2 regions of the Cellulosilyticum sp. I15G10I2 genome follow, and region 2 is predicted to be linked to the other one. Evidence: a T-box and tRNA genes for the amino acid it is inferred to sense, from the RefSeq annotation. Region 2 holds a T-box; the other holds one or more tRNA genes.
The links. A T-box is a leader RNA that pairs with one kind of tRNA and senses whether it is charged. The one in region 2 lies ahead of asnS (asparagine--tRNA ligase), so its partner is inferred to be a tRNA-Asn.

Region 1: it encodes a tRNA-Asn, which carries the amino acid that the T-box ahead of asnS (asparagine--tRNA ligase) is inferred to sense. The anticodon was not compared.

What each region holds. Positions count from the first base shown of each region.
Region 1 is NZ_FMMP01000020.1:37-11,595, forward strand. Features, by position in the region: partial or broken rRNA gene BN3326_RS17540 (23S ribosomal RNA) at 1-87, shown strand, start outside; tRNA gene BN3326_RS17545 (tRNA-Asn) at 322-393, shown strand; tRNA gene BN3326_RS17550 (tRNA-Asn) at 433-504, shown strand; tRNA gene BN3326_RS17555 (tRNA-Trp) at 596-668, shown strand; tRNA gene BN3326_RS17560 (tRNA-Asp) at 686-759, shown strand; tRNA gene BN3326_RS17565 (tRNA-Val) at 826-898, shown strand; tRNA gene BN3326_RS17570 (tRNA-Met) at 907-980, shown strand; gene BN3326_RS17575 (hypothetical protein) at 1,074-1,502, opposite strand; tRNA gene BN3326_RS17580 (tRNA-Asn) at 1,654-1,725, shown strand; tRNA gene BN3326_RS17585 (tRNA-Trp) at 1,789-1,861, shown strand; tRNA gene BN3326_RS17590 (tRNA-Asp) at 1,879-1,952, shown strand; tRNA gene BN3326_RS17595 (tRNA-Val) at 2,019-2,091, shown strand; tRNA gene BN3326_RS17600 (tRNA-Met) at 2,100-2,173, shown strand; gene BN3326_RS17605 (ABC transporter substrate-binding protein) at 2,409-3,926, shown strand; gene BN3326_RS17610 (sensor histidine kinase) at 3,944-5,689, shown strand; gene BN3326_RS17615 (response regulator transcription factor) at 5,723-7,360, shown strand; gene BN3326_RS17620 (sugar ABC transporter ATP-binding protein) at 7,640-9,133, shown strand; gene BN3326_RS17625 (ABC transporter permease) at 9,141-10,154, shown strand; gene BN3326_RS17630 (sugar ABC transporter substrate-binding protein) at 10,224-11,258, shown strand; gene BN3326_RS17635 (NAD(P)-dependent alcohol dehydrogenase) at 11,317-11,559, shown strand, end outside.
Region 2 is NZ_FMMP01000006.1:297,087-308,645, forward strand. Features, by position in the region: gene BN3326_RS01340 (TrkH family potassium uptake protein) at 1-1,329, shown strand, start outside; gene BN3326_RS01345 (potassium channel family protein) at 1,350-2,015, shown strand; gene BN3326_RS01350 (TrmH family RNA methyltransferase) at 2,005-2,796, shown strand; T-box leader at 2,959-3,185, shown strand; gene asnS (asparagine--tRNA ligase) at 3,287-4,678, shown strand; gene BN3326_RS01360 (hypothetical protein) at 5,065-5,481, shown strand; gene BN3326_RS01365 (hypothetical protein) at 5,579-6,091, shown strand; gene BN3326_RS01370 (hypothetical protein) at 6,150-6,815, shown strand; gene BN3326_RS01375 (hypothetical protein) at 6,871-7,254, shown strand; gene BN3326_RS01380 (hypothetical protein) at 7,330-7,608, shown strand; gene BN3326_RS01385 (DUF5071 domain-containing protein) at 7,746-8,135, shown strand; gene BN3326_RS01390 (DUF7674 family protein) at 8,148-8,552, shown strand; gene BN3326_RS01395 (SMI1/KNR4 family protein) at 8,626-9,183, shown strand; partial or broken gene BN3326_RS01400 (DUF3885 domain-containing protein) at 9,316-9,932, shown strand; gene BN3326_RS01405 (DUF2691 family protein) at 10,026-10,346, shown strand; gene BN3326_RS01410 (hypothetical protein) at 10,343-10,780, shown strand; gene BN3326_RS01415 (hypothetical protein) at 10,818-11,330, shown strand; gene BN3326_RS01420 (YjgN family protein) at 11,442-11,559, shown strand, end outside.

The DNA.
Region 1 (11,559 bases), on a different contig from region 2:
TTAGAGACTATGAGGTTGATAGGTTGGAGCTGTAAGTGTAGTAATACATGTAGGTGACCAATACTAACGGTTCGAGGGTTTGACCTAAAAATAAAAAATAATGAATAATAAAAAGTAAAGAGGATATAATAAATGAGGTACTAAAAAGTAATCAGTTGATTACTGTTAGCTTATTATTATGTTTGATACTTGATTATTAATGTATTATTAAGTGATAACGGTTAAATAGTAAAAATAGTTTGATTATGTTTAGTTTTGTGAGTACAAACAACACAAAACGTTGTTTAATAGCAAAAAACGCTATTTATAGAGTATTCATATTCCTTGATAGCTCAGCGGCAGAGCATTCGGCTGTTAACCGAAGGGTCGTAGGTTCGAACCCTACTCGGGGAGTTTCCCTAAAAGGAAGTAATTTATACAAATCATATACATTCCTCGATAGCTCAGCGGCAGAGCATTCGGCTGTTAACCGAAGGGTCGTAGGTTCGAACCCTACTCGGGGAGTTTCCTGAAAAGGAATTGCACATAGAAACCTTAATATATAAGTTTAATATAGACTACATAATAAGTGAATCTGTGTTTTCAGTTTTAATATAGGGGTATAGTTCAGTTGGTAGAACGTCGGTCTCCAAAACCGGATGTCGTGGGTTCAAGTCCTACTGCCCCTGTTTTAAGTTTTTTACAAGGCCCAGTGGTACAGTTGGTTAGCACGCCGCCCTGTCACGGCGGAGGTCGAGGGTTCGAGTCCCTTCTGGGTCGTTTAGCTTGACTGTTTGGTTTATGGTATAATAGGCCAAGCGGTTAGCTGTAATAATTTTAATGCATGGTCGCTTAGCTCAGCTGGGAGAGCATCTGCCTTACAAGCAGAGGGTCATAGGTTCGAGCCCTATAGCGACCATTTAATATGGCGGAATAGCTCAGTTGGCTAGAGCACACGGTTCATACCCGTGGTGTCGGGGGTTCAAATCCCTTTTCCGCTACTTTAACATAAAGAACCAGATGCAAAATGCATCTGGTTCTTTATGTTAAAGCTAATAGGCAGATAGACTAGGGGTAAATGAGAAAAATAGCTTTTAAGAGGGAATGTATTCACATTCAAAAAATACAAGCGCCTTATTTGATGCTAAGTCTACCATAATCCAGCGTTCAACATAATATTTGCGGTAAGTATAGAGCAAATATTCCTCTCTGCTGATTTCTATATCATTATGATAGTAGATTGTATGTAGGAGTTCAGATGAGTCAGTAATATATTCATAAACAAATTCGAACTGACAATTATTTCTAGAAATATACGGTGCTAGTTCACTATAGTAAGAAAGATTGTGATAAATAAATTCACCAAACATATTATGAGGTGAGTCTCTAAAAAGTATCCAGTCTCGCTTTTCGATAAGCGCTAAGTAGGCGATAACTTTCATAGGTATTTGAGTTCTATATTCTTTTTCAATCACTAAATTGCCTGTGGCATCGGATCTTAGCATGATTACTTGATAAGACATATTTAACGACCTCCTTAAGTAATGTATATATCTATATATATTACTTAAAATAATTTATAGACTAAAAAAATGGACAAGAGTCTAAAAGGTAACAATAATAATAAAAAATATCTTGACATGAGTCATTACATTTGATATACTACTCATGCATTCCTCGATAGCTCAGCGGCAGAGCATTCGGCTGTTAACCGAAGGGTCGTAGGTTCGAACCCTACTCGGGGAGTTTCCTGAAAAGTAAACAATGACATATTCTATATACTTAGAAGGATCATTAGGTAATAACTATAGGGGTATAGTTCAGTTGGTAGAACGTCGGTCTCCAAAACCGGATGTCGTGGGTTCAAGTCCTACTGCCCCTGTTTTAAGTTTTTTACAAGGCCCAGTGGTACAGTTGGTTAGCACGCCGCCCTGTCACGGCGGAGGTCGAGGGTTCGAGTCCCTTCTGGGTCGTTTAGCTTGACTGTTTGGTTTATGGTATAATAGGCCAAGCGGTTAGCTGTAATAATTTTAATGCATGGTCGCTTAGCTCAGCTGGGAGAGCATCTGCCTTACAAGCAGAGGGTCATAGGTTCGAGCCCTATAGCGACCATTTAATATGGCGGAATAGCTCAGTTGGCTAGAGCACACGGTTCATACCCGTGGTGTCGGGGGTTCAAATCCCTTTTCCGCTATTACAAAAAAGCAGATGCGCTATGCATCTGTTTTTTTTTGTACGATACTTTTGCTTACGCAAAAACTATGTATATGAGTTAATTAAAACAGAAGAATATTTTATAAATTAGTATTAATTAACTAAAATATTATAATTAGCAATTGAAAATATAAAACATATGTGAGTATAATAGAAAGTATTAAGTGCTAAAATGTAAATAAGTACATACATTTAGTCCGAGGAGGAAGACGATTATGGTTAAAAAGTACATAAAATTTTTAGCGATAGTAGCTGTATTAGGAGTAATAAGTCTATTTGTTTATAATATATTATTTGATTTATGGAAAGATACAATTGCTCATGAAAAAGTGGTGAATAAAACTAAGACAAGCTCTAAAACAGATAACTTTTATAATATAGAGGTTCCGGAGAGTTTTGATTGGAAAAAATATAGCGGGACAACTTTAAATTTTATTGTAGAAAACAATATCAATGCTGATATACTCACGAAGCATGCAGCAAGCTTTACTGATTTAACCGGCATTAATATTAATATTGTTGCACTTGATTTTGACAGCATGATACAAAAAATTAATCTTGACTTTATATCTAAGACTGGAAAATTTACACTCATTTATGTAGATCCTTATCAAACATTAAATAGATTTAGTAACGACCTATGTAATCTTAATAAATACAATAATAGTTCTCTATTACCAAATATTCAAGGTGGATTAGATGACTTTTTTGAAGAGCAAGTTATGATAGAATCATACTTTATCAATCAAAATAGACTTTGCAGTATACCCTTTGATACAACAACAATGATTTTTTTCTATAGAAAAGATATCTTTAATAAATATAGAGATCAATTTATGAAAGAGAATGGGTTTGATTGGACACCAGGAACGCCTGAATTTACTTGGGAACGCTTTGTACAGGTCTCAGAATGGATTTCTAATAATGTGCCTAAAAGTGAAGTGAAATATGGAAGCGGGTATATGGGACAAAAACATAATTCACTTTATTGTCTCTTTTCCACTATCCTCGCATCTTACGGGGGAGATTATTTTGAAGATGAAAATATTAGTACAATTGGTACCCACAAGCCTAATAATATAGTCATTAACAGCAAAGCATTTATAGAAGCATTAAAGACCTATAAAAAGATTAACAGTGTATCATCTCCTGAAAGTCGAGATTGGAATTGGTATGATACGGCAGAGGCTTTTAAAAATGGAGAGGTAGCTATGATGCTTAATTGGGATGAAAATATTTCTGCTATAGAGAATGCAGCAATTTCTAAAGTTGCGGGTAATGTAGGTTATAGTATCCTGCCCTATGGCAGCGCTAGAAGTGCAAATATTTATGGAGGTTCAGGTATTGGCATTAATAACTATGCGACTGATGTAGAAAAAGAAGCGGCATGGCTATTTATTGTATGGGCGACATCGCCCCAAGTTCAATCCCTTATTCTGGAAGAATCTGGCGGTGGCAGCCTACCGCCTAGAAAATCAATTTCCAGCGAAGAAAATATAGGGATACCCAATGTCTATACTAGTAGCAAAGGAATAAGTAAAACTGCAATCAAACAATCTCACGTTGTATTAGAAGCGTGGAAAAAAGAAAATGTATACTATAGGCCTAAGGTAGAAAATTTCTATCATATAGAAAGAATAATAATAGATGAGGTCTATAATATGATGCGGTATGATTTAGAACCGGAGCTTACAGCTCAAAAAATTTATACTAGAATCAATAATTTAACATGAAAGACAGAGTAGATATCATGGACAAAGTAAAATTAGTTAATAGTTTTCGTTTTAAAATAGTTATTATTATATTAGTATGTATTCTTATTCCTATTACCTTTCTTTATACAAGTTATTATTATAAAGTTAAAGAAATCATCACTAAAAAATATAGTGATTCAGCGGTACAGTCTGTTTATGAAGGTGCAGAAAATATAGATTTTATTTTAAAAGATCTTAGAGAATTTTCTAATATAGTATTTATTAATAATGAAATAAATGAGGCACTTAACAACTCAAGCAATGTAAGTCAAGTAGAATTTTTAAATATTATCAGAGGATTATTTACGTCGAGACAGGATATAGAAGCGATATCTTTATTAGTGGATGATAAGCTCTATTCTGTAGGCGCTATTAAGTTGGATAAAGATCCAGAAGTATTTGATATGCTTGAGACGACAAAGGGAGAATGTGTGTGGGTTAATACAAGCATAGAAAGAACTCAAATCTTATCCAGTCAATTTACAAAGTACTTCTTTTCTTTAGGAAGAACAATTGTTGATCTTAATACACTAGAGTCATTAGGTGTCCTTAAAATAGACATCAATGAATCAATATTAGAAAAATCCTATAAAAGTTTAATGGCAGAGGAAGGCAGTGAAGTATTTATTTGCTCTAACTTAGGAGATGTAATAAGTCATCCAAACAAGGAAATGATAGGTCTTAATATTAAGCATAAATTATATATGCAAAGTATTTTAACTTCCAATGAGAAACAAGGCTATATCTCTTATCAGGAAGATGGCGTGGAGAAAGTAGCTATCTATTCTACTTGTGATGTATCTGACTGGAAACTTGTTAAGGCTATACCTACAGCGTACTTGTATAAAGAGATTATGCAAATTCAAGGCTATATTATTATATTAGGGATCCTGTACTTTATAACAACAATAACTCTAGGCCTTTTTTTAGCTGCTATGATCACAAGCCCCATAGAGAGACTTATGAAACTTATGAAAAAGGTAGAGAAGGGGAATCTTGACATCCATGCAGAAATAACGAGTAAGGATGAAATAGGACAGCTGAGTAAGAGTTTTAACAATATGATTGATAATATGAATCTGATGATGAATAAAAACATAGAAGAAGAACGTCAGAAGAAAGAAATGGAGATTGAAGTGTTAAGAGCACAAATTAATCCTCACTTCTTATACAATACGCTTAATACTATTAAGTGGATGGCTAAAATACAAGGCAGCACCAGTATCAGTAATGCTGTCAATGCTTTAACTAAACTGCTTCGGGTAAGTATCAGTATAGGTAAAGAGAAGATATTGCTAAATGATGAGATTAGCTATGTACAAAATTACTTAGTGATTCAGCGTCTAAGATTTAGTGAAAAGTTTAATATCGAATATATGATAGAAGAATCGTGCTTTAAGTGTCTTGTTCCGAAGTTGATTTTACAGCCTATTGTGGAAAACTCACTCATTTATGGTACAGATGAAGATAGCTTAGAGACACTGAGCATTATTATAAGGGCCTACGAAGAAGAAAATGTGCTTCATATCAGTGTAGAGGATAATGGACCAGGTATCTGCAAAGATGTTTTAGATAATATACTTACCCATAGGCAAGGCATAGATAAGTTTAGTACAGTGGGCCTTAATAATATTAATCAACGTATCAAACTGCACTATGGCGATGAATATGGCATAGAGATTCAATCGAAAGTTGATGAAGGGACACGGGTATTAATCAGACTGCCGATTCATAAGGAATAACTTACAGGCGTCAATCGAATAGGGGGAAGGTCAGTGTATAAAGTATTAATTATAGATGATGAAGTATTAGTGAGAGTAGGCTTAAAATCAACCATTAATTGGGAATCCATAGGTTTTTCAATAGTGGGAGAAGCCTCAAATGGCGAGAAGGGATATGAGCAGTATAAGCTTCATAAACCAGATGTGATTATTACAGATATAAAAATGCCTCATAAAGACGGTATGTGGCTTATTAAAAAAATACGTGAAACCAATAAACAGGTAAAGATCCTCATCTTAACCTGTTATGATGAATTTGAATATGTAAGAGAAGCACTGAAATTAGGAGCAGATGACTATATTCTTAAATCAGAAATTGAAGATGAAGAGCTGATTGATTCTATGAGTAAGTTTAAAGCACAGCTAAAGTTAATCCCGGATAAAGATAAGGAGCTTAGAGTCTTAAAAGAGCAGTTTGAAAGTAATGCTGTTGTATTAAAAGCGAAGCTTTTGGAAGATTTGGTAAATAAAAACAAACTTAATGAAATAGCACTGCAAAATGAATATTTAAAAATCCAGTTTCCTACCCATAGCTGCCACTTTTCTTTTGTAACACTTATAAGAGAAGATGAAAAGAAGAAAAATGAAGCATTGCAGCAAAATAATGACAGCATGAATGATGCTATTATTAATCTAATCTATGATATATGTCAAAATGAAAAAATGAATATACTGGCCAATAGAGAGGGCGAAAGATTTCAATTTCTTTTAGCAAGAGAGAATTTGCATCAAAACAATGTAGAGCAGACTATTATTTATGTTCAAGAAAAAGTTATGCAGTATTTTAATATAACTTTAAGCGGTGTATACAGTGCCATATTTAATAATCTCACATATTTAGGGGAAGTGGTGGTAGCTTGTAAAATAAAAGAAGAGGAATTTTTTTATACAAGTGGGCCGAAACTGCTTTTTACTAAGGTGCAAGAAGCTCAGATAGAGGATAATAAAAGAAATATGCCAAATAGCAGCATATTTAATTTAGATACAGATTTTAAAAAACTTATTATTAAATACATTGATGAAGAAAACATTGAAAAGTGTAAAGAGCACTTAGAAGAGTTGGCACAGTTATTTGGAAAATATCATTTAAATTCATTGGAGGTTAAACTATTTTATTCTAATCTTGTAAATACTTTATTTGAAAAGTATGGTCAGTGTTTTAGAGAGACAAACTATATTAAAGACTATCATTACTACTATAATCTTATTATTAACTTAAATAAAATGAAGGAACTTGCGTCATTGCTGGACTTATTTATTACTGATGCGGTAAGAAGTATAAAAGAATACCGTGTAAGTAATTCTAAATATGTTATGAAAAGGGCTATGGAATATATAGATGCGCATTATTATAATAAGATATCCTTAGAAGATATAGCAAACTATATTAATTTGTCTAAACACTATGTTTCATATTTATTTAAAAAAGAAACAGGCATTAATATTTCAGCCTATATTAATGATATTAGGATTGAAAAAGCCAAACAAATGATTGTGCAAAGAGAGTATAAGATAAAAGAGATCTTCGAAAAAGTTGGATTTTCAGATCAACAATATTTTTCAAAGGCTTTCAAAAAGGCTACGGGAATGACTGTTACTCAGTATAAAGAATCAATAGAACATCAAAAATAGAAAAATACACTACAAAAAGCACTAATGCGAAAGAAGCGTTAGTGCTTTTTGTATATTAGAATTTATTGAAAAGGCATTCTGGTGAGAAAAATGCTTAGATATAGTAATATTTTTAAAATAAATTGTAACATATTACAAATAATTATTAAGGCGTACTAAGAGAGAAATAAAGTACAAAACAATAGAAACAAAATACATTACTTAATTTTATATAAAAAGATAGAATGAATTCAGAAGTTGTAAGTCTAATAGCTTTATTACATAGAAGGGAGGGAGCGTATGGATTTGGCAATACCCAAACTTGAACTTAAGAATATAGAAAAATCATTTCCAGGGGTAAAAGCGCTTGGTAATGTTAACTTTTCGGTCAAGAAAGGTACAGTTCATGTGCTTTGTGGTGAAAATGGTGCAGGCAAGTCTACTTTAATGAAAATTATTAACGGTATTTATCAGCCTGATCAAGGACAAATGCTCATAGACGGTAAGGAGGTAAAGGTAAATAACCCTATAGAAGCAAGGAAAAATGGTATCTCTATGATTTTCCAAGAGCTTAATTACATACCAGAGATTACCATAGAACAAAGTATGTTCTTAGGAAATGAACCAACTAATAAGTTTGGCAAGATAGATTGGAAAAAAATAAGAAACGAAACACTTAGACTGCTGCAGCAAGAAAAACTTAATTATAAACCTACGACTCAGTTAAAAGATTTAACTATTTCAGATATTCAAATGTTAGAAATACTTAAAGCAGTCTCTTATGGATCAGACATTATTATTATGGATGAGCCGACATCTGCCATTACACGTAATGAGGTTGAAATATTATTTGGCAAAATTGCTGAACTAAAAGCAAAGGGTGTAAGTATTATTTATATTTCTCATAAGATGGAAGAGATATTTAGAATAGCAGATGAAATAACAGTTTTAAGAGATGGGATTATGATAGATACAAAGCCAACGCATGAGCTTACCATTGATAAAGTTATTGCGCTTATGGTAGGCCGAGAAATGAGTAATATCTATCCCAAAGAAGCCATACCTATTGGTGAGACAATATTAGAAGTTAAGCATCTAACAAATAGCCCGATATTCAGTGATGTAAGCTTTAATATTAAAAAAGGCGAAATAGTTGGATTTGCAGGACTGATGGGAGCTGGAAGAAGTGAGGTTGCAAGAGCAATTTTTGGACTTGATTATTTTGAAAGCGGACAGGTCATTATTAAAGGGAAAGAAGTAAAAATTAACAAAGTAATAGACAGTATTAATCACGGTATGGTTATGTTATCAGAAGATAGAAAACGTTATGGTATTATCGGCGTTCGGGGAGTCAGAGAAAATGTTGCCTTATCAAAACTTGAGAAATTTATTTATAAGGGAAGATTACATACTAAGGATGAGAACACCACAGTTTCCGAGATCTGTAAACGCATGAATGTTAAGACGCCATCGCTAGAAACATCTATTGATTCATTAAGCGGCGGTAATCAGCAAAAAGTAATGTTAGCCAGATGGATGCTTTGTGATCCGGAAATTCTTATACTGGATGAACCTACAAGAGGTATAGACGTAGGGGCGAAATATGAAATATATAAACTGATGAGCGAACTTGTAAAAGAAGAAAGAAGCATTATTATGATTTCATCAGAACTGCCTGAGCTTATAGGTATGTGTGATCGTATTTATGTGATGGCAGGCGGGAAGATAACGGGTGAACTTGAAATGAGAGAGTTTACTCAAGAAAACATTATGAAGTTAGCTACAAAGGGGTGATGAGAGGATGAATAGTAAAGAATTAAATAAGTGGTGGTCTAAAGCAACGAGTAAGTACAGCATTTATATTATTTTAGTTGCCATGTTTATAGTATGTTCAGTAATAAGCCCGGTATTTTTATCCACAAAAAACATTACGAATATCTCCAGGCAGATTTCTATTACAACGATCATAGCATTTGGAGAAACACTGCTTATTATATGTGGACTTATTGATTTATCAGCAGGATCAGTACTTGCACTATCGGGGGTGCTGTCAGTTGCAGCATACAAACTTACAGGATCAATGCAAATTGCTATGTTAGTGGGGATCAGTGTCGGGATATTCTGTAATGCCATTAATGGGATGCTGGTTACAAAATTTAAGACACCGCCGTTTATTGCGACACTCGCTATGCAGACAGCAGCAAGAGGAGCAGCACTTCTATATACCAATGGTCAAAACATTTACCAAATAGGTGAGTATAAGGCACTTGGTCAGAATTCAATAGGAATTATTCCAATACCGGTTATTTTTATGATTGGAACGACAGCTATGACGTGGTACATATTAAATCACACAAGATTTGGAAGACATTTATATGCAGTAGGAGGCAGTGAAGAAGCAGCGCGTGCTTCCGGGGTTAATAATAATAGAACAAAAATGATAGCTTATCTTATCAATGGTTTATTTGTAGGTATTGCTGGGGTACTCTTTATGTCAAGGGTTAACGCCGGACTGCCTAATGGAGGTATTGGTGCTGAGTTTGAAGCGATGACTTCAGCGATCATAGGAGGTACTAGTTTTTCAGGTGGTATTGGTACAGCCATGGGAACTTTAGCGGGGGCATTTATTATGGGATTTGTAAATAATATTATGAACCTTCTAGGCGTTCAATCTTATATGCAGCAGATTGTAAAAGGGATTATCATTGCACTGGCAGTAGTTTATGATATTCGTTCTAAAACCAAAAGAGACAAGAAAAAACAAGGCAATATCAATGAAAAAGTAATGGATAAGGATGGTAAGCGTAAGACGTGAGGTACTTTATAATGCGAATTTATATAAATTCTATATAAATTTTAAAACAAAACTAAGGGGGAATTTTTTATGAAGAGTATGAAAAAATTAATGGCTGTTATGATGAGTTCAATGCTTGCGTTATCACTTTCTGTAGGATGTGCTGCTACATCTGAAACTAGCGGTACAACTGAAGCACCAAAGGCAGCTGCGTCAAATGATGCAAAACCAGCAGAAGAAGCTCAAAAAACATACAGAATTGCTTATATTGCAAGAGCACAAAGTGACTCTTTTGCAGCGTGGCTAGCGAATGCTGTAAAAGACGAAGTTGCAGCAAATTATAAAGATGTTACTGTAGATATATTTGATGGAGAAAGTAAGAATGAAGTTATTGCAAGTCATATAGAAAATGCAGTAACTAACCAATATGATGCTATTCTCTTACAACCATATGATTCAGAAGCACAAGTAGCTCCTGCTATGGAAGCTATGAATGCAGGTGTTCAGCTTGTAACTGTTAATAATCGTATTAATGATAATGACAGAGCAGGCGCAATAGATGCTGATCCAGTTGAACAAGCGGCAAAAAATGCAGAACTGGCATTAGCTCAGATCCCACAAAATGGTAAAGTTGTTGTACTTATGGGACCAGCGGGAAACATGCATTCGGATATGAGAAGAATAGGCTGGCAGAAAGCATTTTTTGACAAACGCCCAGATGTTAAAATTTTAGACGAACAAATTGCAAACTGGAATAAAGATGAAGCAATGCGTTTTATGGAAGACTGGATTCAAACTTATGGAGAAATAGATGCGATTGTTTCTATGAATGATAATATGGCAGTAGGTGCGCTTGAGGCAGCAAAAGCCGCTGGTATGAATGATATTTTATCTTATGGTGTTGATGGTACTGCAGAAGCTTGTCTTGCGATTGCAGCTGGCGAAATGACATCTACTACACTTCAAAGTGCCTATACGCTTGCAGAAGAAGCGGTAAAATTAACTTATAAACTTATGACAGGAACAGGAGATCGTGAAACAATTCTTGTAGATTGTCCGCTTATTACAAAAGAAAATGCACAAGAATATATCGAGCTTCACAAAAAAGCAGGTAACCTTAATTAATAAGATAATTATAAGTAATAAAAAACATAGTTTACTAAAAGCAAAGGAGACCTAAATAATGCGTAATCAAGCTGTATATATGACAGGTACTTATAATATGGAAACCAGGGATATTAATATCCCTGTTCCAAAAGCAAAAGAAGTTTTAATTAAACTCGAGTATGTTGGGATATGTGGTTCAGATGTTCATTATTATGAGCATGGCAGAATTGGCGACTTCGTAGTTAATGGTGATTTTATACTAGGACACGAATGTGCTGGAGAAGTTGTGCAAATAGGAGAAGAAGTCACCACATTAAAA
Region 2 (11,559 bases):
TTTTTAGTTGTTATACTTGTTGGAACTATTTTATTAATGTTACCTATAAGCAGTAATGCAGGAGAAAGCACATCTTTTATTAATGCTTTTTTTACGGCCACTTCGGCTGTTTGTGTAACAGGTCTTGCAGTAGTTAATACCTTGGCTTATTGGTCAACTTTTGGTAAAGTTGTAATTCTGATATGCATTCAAATCGGAGGACTTGGATTTATGACATTAGTAAGTGCGTTATTTCTTGTTGCAAGAAAACGTATTTCTTTAAAAAATAGACTGATTATGCAAGAGGCGCTCAACCAGGATAAAACAGCAGGCATTGTAAGATTTACAAAAAATATTATTATAGGTACATTCTTAGTTGAAGCCATAGGGGCGTTATTATTGGCCGTTGTATTTGTTCCTGAACATGGTTTTTTAAAGGGTATGGGCTATGCTGTATTCCATTCGATATCTGCATTTTGTAATGCAGGGTTTGATATTGTAGGAGATAATAGTTTAACACCTTATGTAGGTAATACTATGCTTAACTTTACAGTTATGGGACTGATTGTCCTAGGGGGATTAGGTTTTAGTGTTTGGCTGGATACTTATAAGACAATCAAGCTTAAGCTAAAGTCTTCAGAAAACTTTACTTGGAAACAAGCTTTTTATAAGCTTACTTTGCATACTAAATTAGTATGGGTTATTACTTTAGCTCTGCTTATAATTGGTTTTGTGTTTTTCTTTGTTGCAGAGTTAAATAATATGAATACGTTAGGTGATTTATCTTTTAAAGAAAAAATTTATGCGGCAATGTTTCTATCAGTTACACCACGTACTGCTGGGTTTAATACGATTACGACAAGTGAACTTACGACAGCTTCTAAAATCATGACGATGCTCATGATGTTTATTGGAGGTTCACCAGCAGGAACAGCTGGTGGTATAAAGACCGTTACTGCTGGCGTACTCATGCTATGTGCAATATGTACGATTAGAGGGAAACAACATACAGTTATATTTAAAAAGAAAATTCCTTTTCAAATTATTGCAAGGTCAATGGCAATTATTATGATTGCTATAGGTGTTGTGATCAGTGTACTTATGGTACTTTCGTTTACAGAAAGTGCAAGTTTTATGGAACTGGTATTTGAGGTCATATCTGCATTTGGCACAGTAGGGCTTTCTCTTGGAATTACATCTAATCTTACTTTTATAGGAAAACTTATTATTATAGTCACGATGTTTATAGGAAGACTTGGACCTATAACAATGGCTGTAGCACTTATGATTAAACAAAGCAAAGACAAAGGAACTATTCAATATGCAGAAGAACGCGTATTAGTTGGTTAAAGTTTAAGGAGGATAAAAAAGTGAAAGCAAAACAATTTGTTGTATTTGGTCTAGGAAGATTTGGTGCCAGTGTTGCTCTGACTCTTTCAGAGGCTGGATATGAAGTTATGGCAGTAGATACATCAGAAGAAAAAGTACAAGAAATATCTGCATTTGTAACCCATGCGGTACAAGCAGATGCGATAGATATGGATACGCTGAGGTCACTCGGTATTCGTAATTTTGATGTAGGTATTGTAGCAATAGGTAAAGACATTCAATCAAGTATTATGATTACTTTATTACTTAAAGAAATAGGACTTCCTTATGTGGTAGCTAAGGCTAGTACAGAGGTTCATCAAAAAGTCCTGCAAAAACTTGGAGCAGATCGTATTATTTTGCCAGAGCATGAAATGGGTAAACGTATTGCTGCAAATCTTATTGCGGGAAGTATTATCGACTATATAGAGCTTTCACCAGATTATAGCATTATGGAAATGGCTATTCTTCCGGAATGGAGCAATAGTACAATAAAAGATTTGAATGTACGTGGTAAATACGGTATTAATATTATTGCGGTTGAACATAAAGGCGGAATAAATGTATCTCCAGAACCAGATTATGTTTTATCTCCAGAAGATATACTTGTGGTAGTAGGAGATAATAAAGCCCTTCAAGCATTAGAAGCTAAACGTCATGCAAAATAATAGTGTTTCCAGTATGCAAAACCCTATTATTAAAAGTATTTTACAGCTTCAAAAGAAAAAAACAGTACGAAGGAAAGAAAATCTATTTATAGTCGAAGGGATTAGATCTATTCAAGAAATACCTGCAAATTATCAAGTGAGATATTTAATCACTACACCTGAATTAGCTCTGCCCAAAACACCTGCTTTAGAAGAAAAAAAATGTCTTGTTGTAACAGAGGAAGTCTATAAAGCTATAAGTGATACGACAACGCCACAAGGAGCTATGGCAGTAGTAGAAATGCCAGTGACAAAGTTGACAGATCAAAACTTTGATAAACGGGGAATGTATTTGCTGTTAGAAAATATTCAAGATCCAGGTAATTTAGGAACGATTATAAGAACAGCGCATGCATTTGGTGTTAAGGCAATATTTATTACAAAAGGATCAGTAGATTTATATAGTCCTAAAGTAGTACGTGCTACAATGGGTTCTTTATTTCATCTACCTATATATATTGATTATGAAGCGGAAGATTATATCACACATTTAAAACAAGCAAAAATACCCCTTTATGTTACGGCTTTAGAAGAAGCTCAGCCTATTTATGACATCCGTTTCGAAAAAAAGATGACTATTGTAATAGGGAATGAAGGAAATGGTGTTTCAGAGACTGTTAAACAAATGGCAGATTATAAAATGATGATTCCTATGCCCGGAGGAAGTGAATCGCTCAATGCATCTATTGCTGCCTCGATTTGTATTTATGAAGTCATGAGACAAATGAATATAAATATTTAATCATTTATATAAATATACTTATGAGAGATTAGTATAAAAATCTATAATAATGAATACTATACCTTTCTTTCAAAGTGGCATTGAAAAATGAATGGATAAAAGAACTAGGTTAAGGCTTGACAAGTGCTTATAAAATCCCTATAATTTTAAGCAGTAAAATAGTTACTGACGATGATAAGAAGAGTAGCCATTGTGTAGGTTTTCAGAGAGTTAGTGAGGGTGAGATACTAACAACAAAACAGTGAGTGAAAAACCTCTTGGAGTTGCTGACCGAAAGAAGATTTGAGTAGGCTTAGCCGGGTTAAGACCGTTATATCTTACTTAAGGTGGATAGCCTTTGATAAGGAGATCAACTAGGGTGGTAACGCGGAGTGAACTTCGTCCCTTTAGATGGGGGCGGAGTTTTTTTTGGTGTTAAGCAAATAGTTTATCTATGTTTATGAATGTGACTAAAGTAGAAGAGTATAACGAAATAAAAGGAGCAGATAGTATGGAGACAATATCAATTAGAGCACTTTATAATGCACCAGAGGCGTATCAGACAAACGCTGTTACCGTAGCTGGCTGGGTAAGAACAGTAAGAGATTCAAAGACATTTGGATTTATTGAAGTCAATGATGGAACCTTCTTTAAAACATTACAAATTGTATTTGCAGATAATCTTCCTAATTTTAAACAAATTGCAAAACTAGGAGTAGGTGCTGCAATTATTGTTACAGGAAATTTTGTTATTACCCCTAATCAAAAACAACCTTTTGAACTTAAAGCTACAGAAGTAGTTATAGAAGGAGAATGCCCACCAGAGTATCCTCTTCAAAAGAAAAGACATTCCTTTGAATTTTTAAGACAAATAGCGTATCTTAGACCACGAACAAATACATTTGCAGCGGTGTTTAGAGTACGCTCGCTGGCAGCTTATGCAGTGCATAAGTTTTTCCAAGAAAGAAACTTTGTTTATGCCCATACGCCAATTATTACTGCAAGTGACTGTGAAGGTGCAGGGGAGATGTTTAGAGTGACAACGCTAGATCCAATAGACCCACCTAAAAATGAAGCAGGAGAAGTTAACTTTAAAGAAGATTTCTTTGGTAAAATGGCAAGTCTTACTGTTTCAGGTCAGCTTTCAGCAGAGACCTTTGCCATGGCTTTTAGAGATGTTTATACCTTCGGGCCTACTTTTAGAGCAGAAAAATCGAATACACCAAGACATGCGGCAGAGTTTTGGATGATCGAACCGGAAATAGCATTTGCAGATCTTGGGGATGATATGAAACTTGCAGAAGACATGGTAAAGTTTGTGATTAGTTATGTTTTAGAAAATGCAAAAGAAGAGATGCAATTTTTTAACCAATTTGTTGATAAAGGCATATTGGACAGGCTTACGGCGATAGTAGGGGCTGATTTTGGTAAAGTAACTTATACAGAGGCCATTGCTATACTTCAAGCTTCTGATAAGAAGTTTGAATACCCGGTATTCTGGGGATGTGACCTTCAGACCGAGCATGAGCGCTATTTAACTGAGGAGCACTTTAAAAAACCAGTTTTTGTAATAGACTATCCTAAAGAGATTAAAGCATTCTACATGAGAATGAATGAAGATAATAAAACAGTAGCAGCGATGGATCTTCTTGTCCCAGGGATAGGTGAGCTTATAGGCGGAAGTCAAAGAGAAGAAAGACTGGAAGTTCTTGTAGCAAGAATGAAAGAACTTGGGCTCAATGAAGAAGATTATTGGTGGTATTTGGATCTTAGAAGGTTTGGCGGTACAAGACATGCTGGTTTTGGGCTTGGTTTTGAAAGGCTTATTATGTATTTAACAGGTATGACCAATATCAGAGATGTGGTGCCTTTTCCAAGAACTACTGGGTCAGCGGAGTTTTAAAGTGTATACAATAATTTCCATGAGGCTACAGGGCTTGTGAAGAGATTTTAAAAGATTTAAAAAAATAGGAACGATCACGACTTTATTTTAATAAAAATAGAAACGTGGTCGTTTTTTTGTGTATTTTGGGGAGAGGGGGGATATTGGCGAACGTCCGGCGGGGGGATAATAGCTATCTTTCTCCGCTCCGTCACATGTATCCAAGTCGCGTCTAAAGATACTATCCTCCCCCCACCTAGATTATTGGCAAGTTTATGTTTCATTTATAAGTGAAAGTTAAGAAGTGCAAAATTAAAGAAATCAACTGGATGTTTTGAACAAGAACTTACAATTATCTGAATTTTAAGTTATACTTATAGAAGTGAAAATACATGAAGGAGTAAGCTATGGGGGTATTAGAGTTATTATTTGAAAAATCTAATCCAGGACCTGTTGGAGAAATTAACACTAATGGGAAAAAGCCAGAAAGACCTAAGATAGGGGTATTAATTACTAAGGTGGTTATATCAATAGCTATCATTGGATTTGTATTTAGGATTACGGTGTTACCAGAATTAAGTATTGGGTCGGCGATAGCGTTTATAATCTTACTTGTAATATATTGCGTTTTGGGATATTTTATTATGCCTAAGCCTGATTATTCTAATATGGGCTGGTCAGGAGGATTAATTAATAATCCCTTTAGGTTCTCTGACAATATTAACAGATCTCTTTTTGGGCTTCAGATTGTATTATACCCTGGAAGATTTATCGCAGTGACTTTTGTTCAAACTGTTTTATTAATTAAGGGGGAATATAAGTAATGAAAAAGAAGTGGTTGGGATATGTTGTAGCAACAAGCTTTTACAAAGAAAGTAGTGCAGGTGAAGCAAAACTTGTTTAAACTGGGGAGGATAATATATGGTTCAGGAGTTAGATATAGTACTTTATTGTGGATTAATAACTGTAATAGCGGTATATATTTTTAGTATAGGGATGGATATAAAAAAATTAAAGAATAATGGGACGGTATATCTTACGACCACAAGAGGACTAAATGGAGCTATGATAATGGTAGTAATAACAATTTTAAGCTTTTCTATGATTTATACCGCAGAAGGTAATGGTATAGTAGAAAAAAGTATCATTGTTATTTCTGGAGTTATAGTAGGAGGTTATTGGGTTTATCGAGCTTTTAGCATACAAAGATTATGTGAGAATGTTATTATTACGCATGAGTATATTTATTCAGTCAAGGATTTTAGAGGTTATGAATGGAGCAGCTTGGTGCAAGAAGAAGGCACCAGAAAGTTATGGATAAAAGTAGCAAGAAAATCACTGTTTGGAAAAGAAAAAGTGAAGGAAGTTTATTTTATTTTAAAGAATGAGCAAGTACATATGATTGAAGAACTTTTAAATACCTGGAAGAAGTGATAAATGTAAATGAAAATAACATAAAGATATAATGCGAAATAAAAAGAAGGTGAACATAGTGTTATGGAAAACAATGCCAATATGGTTTCAAGAGCTTATGTATAACTTAGCACTTCTATTAATTAATTTGCTATATGTTGCAGTTGCGTTATGTATAATAGTTTGGTTAAGCTGTTTATCAATTAAGATTATTAAATATATTATACCTCAATATAGAGCTAAGGCTAATATTATACAGTATCTTAAAAGAACTATTAATCTATATACAATTGTAGGAGGTATATGTGCTAGTGGGATAAATATATGGTTTAATTATCCTCAACCTGTCATACCACAGAATGTAAAGATAGAAAATATGCGGATACAAGTTGATGCAAACTCAAATAATAGCCTTCTCCCTTATGACCAGTATGAAATAGAGATAAATGAGCAAGAACAAATAGATGAATTAACAGAACTGTTGAATCAATATGTGTGTAGACGTAGCAGTGATTATTCAGCAAGTATATATACGCATGGGGGCGTGATTTGGATTGATGGAGTTGTGGTTGATAAATATGGTGCAAGACCTCTGCATATACATATTACGCCAGGAAATGACCTTCAAAATAGCAGATATGAAAGTGGTAATACAAGTTTTATGTATAAGATACAAACAAGTGAAGAGAGATCGTTAGTACAAGACCTCATTAATTATATTGATAAGAATATAATTAATGATTAACAGAGATAGATAGGTTATGAAGATAATAAGTGAAATACTAAGGGGCCTATATTGATTGAAAAAGAAGATTTTAGGAATAGGGTCTATAGCACTGGCGTCATTAGCATTATTCTTTTTAATTAGTACTCCCTACTACGCACCTATTGGTGATTTAATACTTAAGAAAATAGGGCTAAGTGCATGGAGTCATGGGGATACAGGTTTTCACTTGACATTACTATATGGAATGGTTCTTATTTGTCTTGGATTTATGGGTATGGCTGAATATTTATATAACGAATACCCTAAAACACGTAATAAAGGAAAATGGATTGTATTGAGGACAAGAGTCATCTTGGTTACAGGGAGCAATAAATATGTTGAAATTAATAAAAGTTTGCAGCTAGGTTTGAAGGCGATACAGTTTGTATATGATAAAAGTAAATTTGAGTATGAGTAAGAGGGAGACAAGGTATTAAAAGCAAGTGGGTTCTTAGAATTTAAGAATTATAGTAATACAAACAGAAGTTTCTATGTGAAATACATACCGGGTGATGAATTATTAGGTCAATTTTCGGCTAAGGAGCTTATAGGCTATGAAAGTGGAAAAGAAAGGCCCAAGCTTATTCAAGTGGAACCAAAGTCAACTTCCAAAATACAAGTGGATTTTAATAAAGATATGGTACTTAGTAATGGAGATAAAGGGAGCAGTGGTTGCGGAACCCAAAGCATGCAAACTGTTATCATATATAATGGTCAGGAGCAGGTTAAATTTACAGGTGATCATTTTATGGGGATAACAGTAATGAAGTAATAGAAGATAGAAGTAGCTATTTAAAGGGTTAGCCGGGCGAACCCTTTAATGTAATGTGCAGAATAATTATAAGAAATTCAGCGATACTATATCAATAAAATTAAGTGGGAACATAAAGGCTTTATAGGGAGAGACGTATGAATAATGATTATTATATACCAAAGCATAAGTTTGATTTTGAGGCAGTCGAGAAAATTAGGAATGCAGATGAAGTAAGCATTCAACCCTATCTTCAACAAATTTTTGAGTGGGTAGAAGATATTAACTGGCCTGTTGCAAAAGAGCTGGTAAAGGTTTTAGTTAAATTTGACACTTTAATAATACCATTTTTAAAAGACTTAATTCAAAAACCAGATGGGCTGAGGGAGTATTCATTTTATTATTTCATGCTTCCTTTGTTAACGGATAAGCAATTATCCTTAATAAAGGAAGATTTAGAACGCGTTGCCAAAAACCCCACATCTTTCGAAAAAAAGGAAAATTACGATAAAATTGCAAGGAAACACCTTACAAAAGTAGATAAATGAAAGGAAAATATAATGGTACAGAAAGAGTGCGTAATGGAACTCTTAATAAGTATATGTCCGTCTTTCAAAGGGAAATGGGAGAAGCAGTTAAAAAATATTTGGGATAGGGAGAGTGAGACTATCCTATACACAGACTTATCGGAGTTCGCAAGACATTTAGCAAAGTTAGTTAAGCTTAATCAAGTCGACGAGCTTCCAGCTGTTTTTGATAAAATTGAATATTTACTTCAGCATGGAGATCCGTTTGTTCAAGAAGCAGTTATAGCAGGTCTGTTTGAGGATTTTCAAAATAACTTGCTGTATAATAAATGTCAGTTGGATTTGATCAGTCAATACCTTAAGATTGAAACCAAACAATATTGGACTGAATTAATAAAATTCTGGAGCGGTGGAACACCTTATGATCATAAGCATTAATGACTTCTATAAACAGAATGTCATGGAAAGTATAGAGCAATACTAATATAATAAATATTTATGGAGAATGACTATGAACGATACTAAGATAATAGATAAACTGAAGAGGAAAGGTATCTTATTTGCTAAAGGGCTGACCCCAGAAGAAATTGATGAAGTCCAAGAGAGATATAATATTACCTTTCCTCCAGATTTGAAAGACTTTTTAAGCTCAGCCCTCCCACTCTCACATAATTTTGTTAACTGGAGAGATACAAGTAAAGAAAATATAGCCTCTATTTATGCCAGAATAGATTGGCCGCTTGAAGGAATGCTATTTGATATTGAGAATAATGTTTTTTGGTATGATGGCTGGGGAGAAAAGCCAGATAGTCTTGAAGACGCGTTCAATATATGTAAAGAAGAGTTTAAGAAAGTTCCTAAATTAATACCCATATGTTCACATAGATATATACCTTCGGAACCAAATGAAGCTGGTAACCCAATATTTTCAGTTTATCAAACAGATATAATATATTATGGGGAAGACTTAACCTCATACCTTGAAATTGAGTTTGGATTTAAAAAATATGAACGAATGAATTTTAGTTCTATTAAAGATATTAGATTTTGGATTGATTTACAAGGTTAGTGAGAGCTTAGGATAGCCTCAACCTTTTTATATGAAGTTACAAAAGAGAAGGGATTATGAGGGTTATCACTAAGTAAATGAAATCATAATAACAATGGTTTAATACTTTATAGCATCTTGGAGGCAAACTTAGTGAAGAAAGAATTGTTTAAATACTTGGAAAAAGATTTCCCCGATCTTAATAGTGATATATATGTAAGATACGAATTAGGAGAGCCTTATGAAAATGGCTCAGATGAAAGAATACATCAAGTAAGTTATCGAGTAATCTCAATATTTGAGGACTTATTTAATATGAATGATTTTATATATATTTATATTAAAGATTGGGAAGTAGATAGAGATATTATGTTTGGTGATACAACACCTGAATATTTATATCAATTACTAAATGGTAAAACGCTTGAAGAAGAAATTTTATATGAACCAGATGAAGATATTGATGAAGAGGGGAATGATATAACTATTAATCATGAATATAAAGTTATGTTATGGTATGGGCGTTTGTCAGAAGTTCCATATAAAGAAATATTAAAAGGCATTGCAAATTATGAACAAGGGAGAGAGCCTTCTATAGGACAAAGTATTTACTTTATCAACACTAAAAAAGATATTATATTTAATATGTATGATGATAGGGTTGCATTGTATTTTCAAATTCTCCAGATAAATTGAGATATGTTTATGATAAATATAACAAATGGATTGTCGATTATTGGCGTGAACAGATAGATAGCATTTTTAATTAGCCATAAATGTTTTTAAGGAGATGGTTAATCAATGTTAGGGGCAAATAATTATAAGACAGTGCAACTTATTTTTAAGTTAGGAGGACAATCATAATGAATAATATGGGGGTGTGTTTTGAAATTCCAAATTCTTATGGGAGCTATCTATCTGAAATATTAGAGCACATACCATTTGAAGAATTTCAATGGTTAATTAATAGTGACGAAATTCACTTACTGGATAATAACGAATTCACCAATGAGTTTTTGGTTAAAGAGGAGGATAGAATACTGCCTGGAGACAGATTATACAATACTGCTAAGAGTAACGCGTATTATATGGTCTTTGTTACTTTAAGAGCCTTCTTAAAAGTTATTATAGCGGTAACATTTGTTCAGGCTGTTTTACAAATAAAGGAGGCATATAAATCATGAAAAAGAAGTGGTTAAACTATATAATCTTTATTTTGGTTGCATCTTGTTTTATATTTGTAGGAAGCATAACGTTAGATAATTTTAATAGTTATGTGCAAAAACTTATTGCTCGAACTATGCAAGTGCCTGGGTTTTGGATTCTTTATATCGATGTAGCACTATATGTAGGTTTTGGAATACTTATTGGATTAGATTATCTTATAAGGGAAAAAAGAAAAACAGGTAAGTGGAAGATCAATATTAGCAAATTTATTATTATTGGATTTCCGTGTCTTGTTTTTGCATCTGTAGTTCCTATAAGTATAGGGCTTCAGATTACGATAGGTAGTTTTATGGTTAGGGGGTTAAATATTTATATGCCTTTATTTAAGATTTTATTAGGCTATACTATAGTAACCAGTTTTTACAAAGAAAGTGATACAGAAGGAATATAGTATTATTAATACTATAAATGTCTAAAGGAGGAGAGAAATGTTTCTATTTTTAAACTTAATACTTAATATTGGATTAATAGCCACGATATGTCTTTATATTTTTAGGATAGTTCAGGATATTAATAAATTAAGAAGTAAAGGAAACATATATTTAACTTCAAAATTGCAAATGAATGAAGTCATATTGTTGACAATAGTAATGACTGTAGGCTTTTCTATTATATATATACCACAAAATGAAGATGCATTTCAAAAAGTCATTATTGCTATCTTTGGGATAGTGGTAGTAGGGTATTGGGCTTATCGAGCTTTTAGTAAGAAAAGCATATGTGAGTATGTTATTATTACTAATGAATATATTTATTCAGCTAAGAGTTATATTGGACATGAATGGGCTACAATGATGGAAGAAGAGGGAACTTCGAAATTATGGATAAAATTAAAACGAAAATCACTGTTTGGAAGAGATATAACAAAGGAAGTTTATTTTATTTTAAAGAATGAGCAAGTACATATGATTGAAGAACTTTTAAATAACTGGAAGAGGTGATGTATATAAATAAAAAAAGTATAGAGGTATAATGCGAAATAAATATTGCGTAAATTCTGGAAAGTGTTTATAATGAGGTGGGGAAATAATATTGTATAGGAGGGGCGTTTTGTGAATAGTGTAGTTAATACTGAAGTATCGCAAGGTAATACATATGTTTCAGAAAGCAATTCATATTTTGATGGGGGCCTTTTACAATTAATTGGATGGAGCCTATTAGGTGGGCTGG